DNA from 3 places in the Desulfitobacterium hafniense DCB-2 genome. Region 3 is predicted to be linked to each of the others. Evidence: riboswitches for the same ligand, from Rfam matches in the RefSeq annotation. Region 3 holds a riboswitch; each other region holds the start of a gene.

Region 1 (4,214 bases), 560 kb from region 3:
CTGATTTTTTTTGAATGGAAAGGGGTTTCATGGACACAAGAAAAGAGCTTCAAGGACATTTGCTGGCATTTATGACGATTTTTATTTGGGGTACAACCTTTATATCCACCAAGTTGCTTTTAGAATCCATAACGCCTGTGGAAATACTTTTCTTAAGGTTTGCGATTGGTTTTCTTATCTTGCTCCTCGCTTATCCTCACAGGCTCAGGATCAGGGAAAGAAAGCAGGATCTATATTTTGCCGCCGCCGGTTTATGCGGGGTTACCCTGTATTTCCTGCTTGAAAATATAGCATTAACCTATACTTTCGCCTCCAATGTAGGGGTAATTGTCGCAATCTCACCTTTTTTTACCGCTTTGTTTGCTCATCTGTTTTTAGATACTGAGAAATTGAGGGTGCGGTTTTTTATAGGTTTTAGTGTTGCTGTTGTCGGGATTATCCTGATCAGCTTTAACGGAAGCAACAACCTGCAACTGAATCCCTTGGGAGATATACTGGCTGTTTTAGCTGCCGTGGTATGGGCCGCCTATTCTGTGCTGACCAAGAAAATAAGCGGGTTTCACTACAACACCATTCAGGCAACACGGAGAATTTTCTTCTATGGGTTGGTGTTTATGATACCCGCTTTATGCATATTGGGGTTCAATCCGGACATAACTGAATTAACACGACCAAATAACCTATTCAATATTCTGTTTTTAGGGTTGGGGGCATCGGCGCTTTGCTTTGTGACCTGGAACTCGGCGGTGAAACTATTGGGCGCAGTCAAAACCAGCGTTTATATTTATCTGGTTCCTGTCATAACCGTTATTACTGCCGTTATTGTGCTGCGTGAGGAAATTACCGGAGTTTCAGTATTGGGAATTGTACTGACATTAACAGGGTTATTGATTTCGGAGAGGAAAGGCAGGCATATCCCTCAGCAGACAGAAGCGAGTAAAGCTTAGCAACCCCAAATGACATTTTAAGCATAGTCAAATGGCTATGCTTTTTATTTGCCGCTGTGAACTTGAGAAGTGTGACCCAAAACACAACACCAGAGTCTGGGGATGGTACAATAAGTTCAAATGATGAGCAATGGAGGAGGCATAATGATCGATCATCCTGGCTTTGTCCTGGAGCACTGCCGGAGAAACTGCGGTAAATCTGCTCAGGACTGGTCTTTATTACACCAACAGTTAGAGCAGATGCTCAAGAATCTGGATTTATTATCCCATTTGAAGCAAAAGTTTCCGGTGATTCATTATCATCATTTACCGAAGATCAGCATAGCCGGTTGTCCTAACGCTTGTTCCCAGCCCCAAATCAAAGATATCGGTCTGACCGGTTTTCTTATGCCTAAGCTTACGGAGGCGGGGTGTACGGGCTGCCAGGCCTGCTGCCGTTCTTGTCAGGAAGGTGCCTTATCCTGGCAGGGAGAGCTGGAATTTGAGCCGACGAAGTGCATTGGCTGCGGGGATTGTGTCCGTTCCTGCCCCACAGATAAAATCCTCCCCGGGGAATCGGGATGGACTCTTCATCTCGGCGGACGCCTGGGAAGGCATCCCCAATTGGCGCGATTGTCCAGGGAAAAGCTCCAGACTTCTGAACTTCCCCGGATCATTGGCCGCATCCTTGAAGACTATATAGACAATGGCCTGCCTCAGGAAAGGCTTACTCATTTTCTGGACCGCCGACCGCACCTGTAAGGTTTTACAAAGAGTTTTGGCGTTCGTGAATCCAGCTCCTCAGTTGCTCTAAATCGCTGATGGTGATTTGTTTTTTCTCCATTTTAAGTATTCCTAAATCCCGCAATTCGCTTAAGATGCGGCTCACGGATTCCCGCGCTAAGCTGCACATTCCCGCCAGCTCGGTAGCGGTCAGAGGAACAGTGATCAGAATTCCCTCAGGGGTCTCCTGGCCGTGGACATGAGCCAGGGCAAAGAGTTTGGCCCCCAGCCGGGAACGAGCATCCCCCAGAGCGATGTTTTTGATTTGCCGGTAGGCTCTGCGGAGATCCAAAGCCATGTTTTGATAAAAAGGCAGAAGGGTGGAAGGATTTTCCTTAAAATACTGGACCAGTGCTTTGCGATCCAAAACGAAAACATCGGAGGCTTCAGCAGTGAGGGCTGCATAAGGATAAGTTTTACTATCTAAAACAACTTCCGGAAAAAATGCGGGCGGCTGCAGAATCCGGAAAATTTTTTCGGTAAATTCACTCATAAGCAGGATTTGAATGCGGCCTTTGAGCAAAAAATAAACTGAGTTGCTTTCTTCTCCGAAAAAGAAAAGGAATTGCTTTGCTGCATAATGGCGAACCCGTCCATGAGCAGAACAAAACTCCCAAAATGAATCGGGCAGTTCCTGCCAGTTAGGATTGCTTTTAAATAGTTCAAACCCGGTGATATTACTAGCCATACTTCTCTTCCTCTCATAAACTATCATAGAAGTTTATTATGAAGAAAATTCTCTATTCCTTGGCAGAAACCCTTTAAAAGTAGAAAAAACTATTTTCTTGAGCAGTGAGACATTCCCTGATTGCTGCTTATGGTTTATAATAGGGAATGGCCGAGCCATATTTCCTACTGACTGAAGCAAGTCTGACGCTATCTACGGAATTTTGGCCGTTTCAGAAATATCTGAAACCAGGGTATGCTTAGAAATGAACATGCCTTCCGTAAAGAAAAGGAGGAACCCCTATGCAGAAGATTAAAGTACAGGATGCGATTGGATCGGTGCTTATGCACGATCTGACACAAATTATTCCAGGAAAAACAAAAGACGCCCGCTTTAGAAAGGGTCATGTGATCAAAGAAGAGGATATTCCCACCCTGCTTAGTATGGGAAAAGAGCATATTTTTGTCTGGGATCAGACTCCGGGTCTTATTCACGAAGATGAAGCGGCGGAGCGCCTGGCCAAGGCTGTGGCCGGTCCGGGGCTTTCTTTCAGTGAAACGAAAGAGGGAAAGGTCAATCTGATTGCTGAAGAGGATGGTTTAATCTATGCTTCGGAAGAAGGGATCTACGCCCTTAATTCTTTGGAATATATTATTCTTGCCACCCTTCATAATCACCGCCCGGTGAAGAAAGGGCAGAAGATAGCCGGGACCAGAGTGGTTCCTTTGATGATTGATGAAAATGTCGTGATCGAAGCGGAAGGAATCGCCCGCCGCTTCGAGGAACCCATTCTGCAAATCCGCCCCCTGCAATCCAAAAAGGTTGGGGTGGTGACCACGGGAAGTGAAGTATACCATGGCCGTATCCAGGATAAATTCGGACCGGTTCTGCAAAGAAAAGTGGCTGAATGGGGTTCTGTCCTGCTGGGGCAAACCTTCGCCGACGATGATGTGGAGATGATTCAGGAACGCATCCGCGAGCATATCGAACAAGGCGCGGAAATGGTCCTGGTCACCGGCGGCATGTCCGTGGATCCCGATGATTTAACCCCTACAGCCATCAAAGGTCTGGGGGGAGAGTTGATCACTTATGGCACTCCTGTTCTTCCCGGAGCCATGCTGTTGCTGGCTTACCTGGATGATATCCCGATTCTGGGATTGCCCGGATGTGTCATGTACTCAAGAAAAACGGTCTTTGACCTGGTGGCCACCCGCATTCTGGCCGGTGAGCGGCTTACCCGCCTGGAAATTGCCAAATACGGTCATGGCGGCTTGTGCCTGGAGTGTCCGGAATGTACCTATCCTCACTGTCCCTTCGGCAAATAAGCGTTAAAAAAAACCCGGCTTCGCCGTGCCTTAAACGCATACTTACGAAGGAGGCGAAGTCGCTGGTTGCCCTTATACTTTCTGATAGTGCAAGGTAAGGGAGCCTCGCCCAACGGCTTTAGGTAATTTAAAGCAGTTGGCGAGGCTCCCTTTTTTACAACCTTTGCTCAGCCAAATTACCAACCTGTTGGCAATTTGGCTGAGCAATGGACCGTTGATAAAAGAGCTGGCGCCGCTTCTTCAGGAGAAGACTTTTTTAGAGATCTGCCATAGATCACTGAGGTTCCGGCAGGGAAAAACCCGGGTGCAATAGTTTCTGTACTCGTCCATAAGATTGTCCGGCAAAGTCCAATCCTTTTCAGCCAAGGGGTTCAGCCAGAAGACATGCTTAATCTTCCCTTGGATCTCCTGCAGATAGTCTGCTTGGGCAGGGCGGAAATTGTTGCGGCCATCTCCCATAATCAACAGGGTTCCCCGGGTAGAAAGTGAAGGCAGGACATCCCGGGCAAAGTC
Region 2 (4,214 bases), 590 kb from region 3:
GCAATGGTAAGGGTAAGCAAGGCTCCAAAGCCTTATAATTTAACTAAAACATACAGCGCCACCTCCTTGAGTTCGCTTATGTTGACTGACCAAAACTGACCTTTACAATTTATTTATATAACTTTTCTGCAGGAGGTTCAAGGCGGGGTTTTGACCTTCTTTGACTATATTTTTTTATCTTGCCCTTTTAGCCTGAAATAGTTTTATCGATCACAGAAAATCGCTGCTTTTTTAAAACTTTCAACCATTTTTAGGAGCTCAAATGGATAAGTTGAATTCATATCATGGCACCTTCTTCTTTGCCAGGAGCGAGAAGAATCGGTGAAATGGGGAAGGGAGTTCAAATGGTGCATTGACGCACCATTTGAGGGCATGCGAAAGTGTTGTTCAGTAAAAGGAAAGAGCCCTCTTTTTTTGCAATACACCATAGGGAAGTTGGGAGAGGGTAGGCAGATATGTTTGTTTTTGTGTGACGCTCTAAACGTAAATGCACTGCTGGAGGATTACAATAAAGAGCCTCTCATCGTAGTCTAATTCTGCGATGAGGGGCTCTTTTTAAAATCTGCTTTGATGGTGTTATCTTGGGGTAGATGTAGATAAGTCTAGGCAATCCCTACCCCGCCCTGTCCGGCAGTAGCGGCGCCGGTCTCATCGGTAGTGAAGATAATCGCTTTATCCCTTCCCAGCAGCTTCTGATTGCCCCCCTGCAGGTTTTCGGAAATGGTCAGGATATAAAGAGTATTTGCCAGTAGGTGCTGTTGGGGACGGATCACAATCTCCTTTTTCTTATCGGAATTATCATCGGGGTCCCCCATGATGACATCGATCTCTACAATCTGGTTTTTGCTGCTGCGCAAAGAAAAGCAATGCAGGTTATTATCGCGCACTGCTTTCGTAATCACATTATTGGAAAAAGTCAGTCTGATTTCGGTATTAACCGGGATATTTTCGTCACCGGAATTGATATTGCTTTTCTCCAGGGCCAAGGAAAGATAAGGGCTGCATAGCTTCTTATTATATGGAGTGATATCGACAATCTCCCGTGTCGTAAACAATATGGTGTGGTTTTCTTTCAAGTACTTATAATTATTAGCCTGCAGCAGCTTAGATATGGTTAGCTTATAAAATCTTCCGTCCGTAAGCCGGATTTTGGGTTTGATCACGAAGATTCTTTCCGCCCTTTGCCCCAGCATTTTCTTGCTTCCCGAAATAATTTCAATCGGAATCTCCTTCATCTCACCGTCATAGAGATGGAATCCTGCCATATTTCGGTTTGTGCCGTCAGGGATTCTATGCTCCATAATAGCCGAGACATTGGAAGAAAAGACTACCTCCATTTCAAAGCCGTCCCCGGCAGAATTTTTGAGATTAATGGCCTGTACTGTCAGCGGGTTTTCCCCCACGGCGTAACTGGAAGAAAGGGAAGCCAAAAATAAATCAAGGGCATCCACCTGCTCAACGGGGAGTTTTCGTATATTACCGATAATCCGGCTGATTTTTGGTGATTGAGGCTCGCTCAGCATTTCCTCACCGAGCAGCTCTCCCAGGCTGATGCCCAACCCTTGGGCCAACTTGCGCAGGGTTTCCAGGGTCGGTTGTTTTTCTCCAGACTCGATCCTGAAGATAAAGGATTGGCTTAAGCCGGATAGCTTAGATAACCTGGAGGTTGAAAGCATATGATTCTCTCTTAGTTGTCTTAAGTGACTGCCAAAATCCACTTGGTGGCTCACCTCCTATGGGATATTATGCCATGAATTGCAGCAATCATCAAGGCTTGAGCTCCTGAAAAGAAATATCGCTCCCATCAAAATGAACCAGAACTTGTAATAGAAATAGTGCACAACAGCTGTTTTGAAAGCCGGTGCTATAGCAAATAATGCCTAAAGTCATATTGTATTTATGCCAACATGACAAGTAAAAAACTCTTTTTCTATTGTTTTAGGAAAAGAAAGGGGATAAAAATCTACATAAACTAATATAAACCATCTTGAAAGCTAATAAAAAGTACTTTCAATTTGGTTATATTGTGTTATAATGATTTTGACTAAAGGCATATATAATATATGCCTAATACATAAGGTTCAGGCACCAATATAATATATCTCCAAGCTGGTGAGACCTAAGGGAATTCTACGGTTGCCGGCCAGGACGAAAGTCCTCAGGGTGTGTCTGGAAACGGATAGGCCTTCACGTTTGAAAAGGAGGGAAGAAAAGTGCTTTGCAATCAAGGTGAAGCAGGAAGAAGAGTAAGATTGGTGTTTGATAATGACGGGGATAAGCCTATCAGTAGGACCCGGTGGAGTGCTCCTGCTCTGATTTTAAAGGAGGGTAAATTATGATGAAAGAATTCTTAAGCCGTAAAAGAACGCAGTTTTTTTCAGTTCTCATGGTGGCGGTTTTGATGATCGCTTCCTTTGTTCCTTCAGCCTTCGCGCTGAATTACAACGGCACAGGCTCCGGTACGGGCAATAAGTCCTTGGATTTTAACGGGTATGAATATACCAAAACCGGCGGTACGGCAACCTTGAATCTCTATTTCAATAAATCCTTAGCCTCCAGCCAGGTGACAGGGGGACAGTTTCAGGTTAAGCTGCACAACTCTCCTTATACGCCGGCTTCTTTCACTTACACCAATTTACAGGTGGGCAGTAATGCAAGCGGTGTGACCGATTCGGGTCTGACCAATGGCAGCACGGTTACCCTGAGCTTCGCTTCCGCTTTGGCAGACGATACCTTGTATGATGTGGTCATCAATGCCGCCACTTTGGCTGATGCCCAAGGTGCCGGCGGTGGCGGCTCAGGAAGCGGCCCCGGAAAAACCCTGGGCAACTATACCGACAGGGTGGGCTTTACCTTCACCTTCAGAACACCTGACTCACTTGGAGGTTACAGCAATGTGGCTCCCGTCGTGACCTTCTTCGGCGGTCCGGCTGCTGGGACGGACTGGAGCTATGAATCCAATCTGGGGGTTGTTTTTGACAGGCCTATCGACTCTTCGTCACTTTCAACATTCCTGTCTGACCTGAGCAGCAACTATGTCCGGACGGATCTTATGGGCAGTCCTGCCGTGGTCCAGGATCCAACGATTAACGGGTCGGCAACCGCCAATGCGGAATGTTATACCCCTCATGCCAATGCAGCCCAAACTACGTTTTTCTTTCCTGAGACGGTGAACGGCAACACCAATCCTGTCTATAACCGGGCCGATGATGCCAGCCACAGCTACAGCCTGACGTTGCCCAGCTTTACCGATGTGAGCAGCAATACCTTCAGTACCCCAGGATCGCTTTCTTTTACTACAGTGAGCGATGATCTGCCAGGGTGGCTGGATAATATCCCGACAGCTGTGGCAGGTACATCTTCTGGGGAACTGGATGTTGCCTGGGATTATAGCAACATTACTCCGTATACCGATACTTTTGATGTGTATATTGCCGATTCAACAGTTTATGCTGACCCGCTGACGGCAGTGTACAGCTTAGCAGATAGCGGTGTTATCGGTGATTCGACAACTTTAACCGGCCTTGTTTCCAACAGAACCTATTATGTGCGTGTTGTGCCGGTCAATGCTGCGGGTTCAGTAGGATTCTCCTGGGCCGGATCAGGAGCGGCCAAATAACTAATTTCTCTCCGTAAGGTGGCCAAAAAACTGGAAAGTTTCCTCGGTTAACTTCGGGGAAACTTTCCTTTTAAGCAGATTAGGACAGGCCAGAGTAGCTATAAACAAAGTGGATGATGATTGATATTTAGAAATAAGGGGATAAAAGAGATGAATTCAAAGTGGTCTCCAGCAAAAGTCTATAAGCGGAAAGCTGTTGCCTGGTTTACTTTATTGATTATGGTATTCAGCCTTTGGGGCACATTTCCTTCGGCAAGGGTGTATGCGGCAGCTGCGCAGCCGGCTCCTTTATTGAGTTTCCCTGGAATTGGCGTGGGAGAAATCGCTACTGTAGCGGGGACCAAAAAAGCGACAGGGGAATTAGGGGATAATGGCCCTGCCAAAGATGCCACAATTAGAATCCCCAATGGCGGCCTCAATTTTGATGATGCCGGGAATCTGTATATTCCAACTGACAACCGGATCAGGGTGATTCCGGCTCAGGACGGTACCTTGTACGGTATCGATGTTAAGAAAAACTATATTCATACTGTGGTGGGAAATGGAACGGCTTCTTCCAGCGGTGACGGTGGACCGGCGGGCGCCGCTACCATAA
Region 3 (4,214 bases):
ATACCAAGCATACAGACGGCGGCGACTTCAGAGAGGCCACCTACCGCGCGGTGCGTCAGGGGTTAATGGAAGCGGAGTCCATCCTGTTGGAGCCTTATTATGCTTTTCAGCTGGAATTGCCGGAAAAAATGGTGGGACGGGCCATGAACGATGTGGAAAAAATGCATGGAACCTGCCAGCTTGCCCGGATAGAAGGGGAGCGGGCAACTCTTACCGGCAGTGCCCCCGTGGCGACAATGAGAAACTATCAGCAGGAGGTCATGGCTTACAGCAAAGGTCTGGGCAGGCTTTTTTGCAGCCTGAAGGGTTATGAACCCTGCCATAATCCGGATGAGGTCATAGCTATGGCCGGGTACGACCCGGAAAGGGATGTGGATAATCCTGCCGATTCCGTATTTTGTGCCCAGGGTTCCGGCTATTTGGTCCCCTGGTATCAAGTCAAGGAATATATGCATGTGGAAAGCTATTTCGCCAAAGAGAGTGAATTCATAGATGCAGAGTCTCATCTGCAGATACCCTATGCCGAGGAAAGGTGGATCGACCCGGAGGAGATCGACAGGATCCTCAACCAGACCTATTATGCCAACCAAGGCAAAAAATCCCTTTGGCAGAAACGGAAAAAAGCTGTGGAAAGCTATTATAGACCACCTGCCGATTTAAACAAACCTAAAGAAAGCCAGGAAGAATATCTTCTTGTGGACGGCTATAATATTATCTTTGACTGGCCGGAACTGAAAGAGCTTGCCCAGGATAATATGGATGGAGCCAGGATAAGGCTGCTTGATATCCTAAGCAATTATCAGGGGATTCGCAAGTGCCGGATTATCGTCGTCTTCGATGCTTATCGTGTTCAGGGGCATCCCGAGGAAGCCATCGATTATCATAATATCCTGATGGTCTATACCAAAGAAGCGCAAACCGCGGATCAATATATTGAAAGGTTTGCTTATGATCATCAGAAAAAGTATAAGATCACCGTGGCTACCTCCGATGGCCTGCAGCAGATCATTATCAGAGGGGCAGGGTGCGCCTTATTATCCGCCCGAGATTTGAAGGAAGAAGTCATAATGGCCAATAAACAGGTCATCGAGGCTTATCAGGCACAACAAACGCCGACCCGGCATTATCTGAAGGATGCCTTATCTGCCGAAAGCGAACAGCAGATGAAAGAGTTCCTTAAAAGAGAGAAGGATTAGCTCTCAATGCCCCTGCGCATCGCTAAATTTATTTTGCAATATATTTAGGGATGCAGGGGTATTTGCTGGAAATCTGTTGGAAATGCAACCGACATGGACCGGGAGTTGTGTTATACTTGCTTATATCAGAGAATATTGTGTTGAGTTTGTTAGCTTTATAACCATTCCTGTTATAATTATTTATGTTATGAGCGGTTGTGTCATAATCCATTGAATAGAGACCCAACAGAATAGTGAAATCTTTCGAATCGTTTCCCGCTAAAGCCATGCTATGCGGGGGCGATCTGAGCAAAGGCTCACAGGGTCGGCATAGAAATGTACCGGCCTCCCGCAAAGGGGTATCCTGTCTGGGATGCCTCAGGAAAGAAAGGTGCAAAGACCCAGAATGATGGGATTTTAGGCGCATTTTCGATTGTGAGCGAAAGTGCGCTTTTGCTATTGTTTTTGCTTTTGGTAACCAAGGGTTCCGTAGAGGCCTTAGAGGAGAAGAAGGGGGAAAAAGGATGGCAGACTGTCTTTCCGCAATGCGTTCGGTGGAATTTCTGAGTCATTTTTCCGATGATGAGCTCCAGGAGATTGGCAAATGCCTGCTGACCAGGGTGCAGAGGTACAAAAAGGGTGAAAAAGTTTTTGAGGCGGGTCAACCCGCTGTTTCCATGGGCGTTATTCTGCAGGGAAGGGTGTATATCGAGGATGATGATGCTTTCGGGAACAGGAGCATTCTGGCGGAACTGCACCAGGGGGATACCATGGCCGGCAGCTGTGTCTGTGCCCAAAGGCCCAGTTATCTCACCTCCTTTATCGCCGCGGAGCCGTCGGAGATTCTATTGCTGAATTGCGGAACGATCTATACGAACTGCAATAAAAGCTGCAGTATTCGCGGCAAGATGCTGGAAAATCTCCTGAAAATTATTGCGGCGGAGGCGGTCACTCAGAGCCGCAAACTCAAATGCTTATCACAACGGAGTATCAGGGGAAAATTGCTGGCTTTTTTCTCTTACTGTGTTCAGGAAAAGGGAGAAAACAGCTTCACTATCCGTTTTTCCAGACAGGAATTGGCGGATTTTCTTTGTTTAAACCGCAGTGCCATGTCCAAAGAGCTGGGCAAGATGCGGGATGACGGTCTGCTGCGCTTTGACCGGAACTATTTTGAGATGCTGTCTTGCGAAGTCAAAAGGGAATCACCGGCACAGGATAAGATGACTACTTTTTTGAAAGCTATTTGATGTGGGGTGCTGATCATCGAATTGAAGGGAACCAATAATCAGCCTTGGCAGCTGGGTGCCATTCTGGGGACCGGTGTTTTGACCGTTGCCTTAAGCCTGACCGCTCTTTGCCTGGGCCGATATGAATTGTCCATAATTGATGTGGTGAAAATACTGCTTTCCGCCTTTGGGGATTTGCAGCAGACCTGGACCGACGCCATGGCGGATGTGGTCTTTCAGGTGCGGTTGCCGCGGGTTTTCGCCGCTTTATTAGTAGGAGCCGGTCTTTCCATTTCCGGGACAACCTATCAGGGAATATTCAAAAATCCCCTGGTCTCTCCCGATCTTTTGGGGGTGTCCTCCGGCGCTTGTGTGGGAGCGGCCTTGGCCATCTTAAACGGCCTGGATGCAGGGGGAATTCAGATCTGTGCCCTCCTGGGCGGGCTGCTGGCCGTGGCCATTACCACAACCATTCCCAAGTTGCTGAGAAACAGCTCCAACTTAATTCTTGTGCTGGCGGGAATTATTGTCGCCGGCTTTATGAGCTCCGCTCTAGGATTGCTGAAATATGTGGCAGACCCGGAAACCCAGCTGCCGGAGATCGTTTTCTGGCAAATGGGCAGCTTGGCCACCACCTCCATGGGTGACGTCATGATGATTGTGCCGGCGATGCTGATCAGCATGGCCTTATTGATAGCCGTACGGTGGCGCATCAATATTCTCTCTCTAGGAGATGAAGAGGCCGGTTCCTTAGGGATTAATATCAGGGTGATCCGCGGCCTGGCCATTGTCTGTTCCACCATCACTACGGCTTGTGCGGTATGCATCAGCGGTACTGTAGGCTGGATTGGCCTGGTTGTTCCCCATCTCTGCCGTATGCTGGTTGGGCCGGATAATACCCGGGTCATTCCCTTATCCATCTTCGTGGGAGCCTCATTTATGCTGGTGGTCGATACGGTTGCCCGCACTGTGACCAGCGGTGAAATCCCCCTGAGCATTCTCACCGGATTCATCGGTGCACCTCTCTACGGTTGGCTATTATTTAAGCAGAGGATGAAAATAAAATGAACAGCTTATTGGAAGTCAATCAGGCAGCCTTCGCTTACCCTGGCGGCAAGACTGTGTTCAAAGATGTTAACTTTACGATCTCCCCGGGGCAGATACTGTCCATTATCGGGCCTAACGGTGCCGGCAAATCGACGCTGCTGAACTGTATCGCCGGGTTTAATACCTTGAATCGGGGCAGTATCCGCATCGAAGGGATACCTTTGCCGAAAATGAACCGCAAAGCCATAGCCCGCTATATTGGCTATGTTCCCCAGATCCATAACCCGGCCTATGGTTATTCCATACGGGATTTTGTGGTGATGGGCCGTGCTCCTTATATCAGCACCTTCCGCATGCCGGGCCGGGAAGACTTCGCCAAAGCGGATGCGGCCATTGCGGCCATGGGGATTTCCCATCTGGCTCAGCGGCCATACACCGATGTGAGCGGAGGGGAGCGGCAGCAGGCCACCATTGCCCGGGTGATTGTGCAGGAGCCCCAAATCATTATGCTGGACGAACCCACTTCAGCCCTGGACTTTGGCAACCAATTAAGAACTGTCCGGATGATTAAGGAATTGGCGGAACGGGGCTATGCCATCATCATGACCACCCATAACCCCGACCAGGCCATGATGCTGGAAGGGCTGGTGGGAATCTTGGAGAAAAACGGGCGTTTTTCAGTGGGCAAAGCCCAGGAAATAATCAATGAAGAGACCTTGACCGAATTGTATCAAACCGAGGTCAAGATTCCCTATGTTGAACAGAT

What was found. Region 3 has a riboswitch for molybdenum cofactor ahead of DHAF_RS11030 (Crp/Fnr family transcriptional regulator). Riboswitches for the same ligand answer to the same signal wherever they lie in the genome.
Region 1: another riboswitch for molybdenum cofactor. It lies ahead of DHAF_RS13810 (molybdopterin-binding protein); the one in region 3 lies ahead of DHAF_RS11030 (Crp/Fnr family transcriptional regulator).
Region 2: another riboswitch for molybdenum cofactor. It lies ahead of DHAF_RS08470 (fibronectin type III domain-containing protein); the one in region 3 lies ahead of DHAF_RS11030 (Crp/Fnr family transcriptional regulator).

The regions. Positions count from the first base shown of each region.
Region 1 covers NC_011830.1:2,961,750-2,965,963, reverse strand. The annotation lists partial or broken gene DHAF_RS13830 (AraC family ligand binding domain-containing protein) at 1-4, shown strand, start outside; gene DHAF_RS13825 (DMT family transporter) at 30-947, shown strand; gene DHAF_RS13820 (4Fe-4S dicluster domain-containing protein) at 1,092-1,688, shown strand; gene DHAF_RS13815 (Crp/Fnr family transcriptional regulator) at 1,693-2,397, opposite strand; molybdenum cofactor riboswitch at 2,534-2,686, shown strand; gene DHAF_RS13810 (molybdopterin-binding protein) at 2,679-3,701, shown strand; gene DHAF_RS13805 (VWA domain-containing protein) at 3,942-4,214, opposite strand, start outside.
Region 2 covers NC_011830.1:1,807,904-1,812,117, forward strand. The annotation lists gene DHAF_RS08465 (helix-turn-helix domain-containing protein) at 603-1,718, opposite strand; molybdenum cofactor riboswitch at 2,091-2,220, shown strand; gene DHAF_RS08470 (fibronectin type III domain-containing protein) at 2,336-3,619, shown strand; gene DHAF_RS08475 (cell wall-binding repeat-containing protein) at 3,770-4,214, shown strand, end outside.
Region 3 covers NC_011830.1:2,399,576-2,403,789, forward strand. The annotation lists gene DHAF_RS11025 (translation factor GTPase family protein) at 1-1,196, shown strand, start outside; molybdenum cofactor riboswitch at 1,436-1,567, shown strand; gene DHAF_RS11030 (Crp/Fnr family transcriptional regulator) at 1,700-2,422, shown strand; gene DHAF_RS11035 (FecCD family ABC transporter permease) at 2,429-3,469, shown strand; gene DHAF_RS11040 (ABC transporter ATP-binding protein) at 3,466-4,214, shown strand, end outside.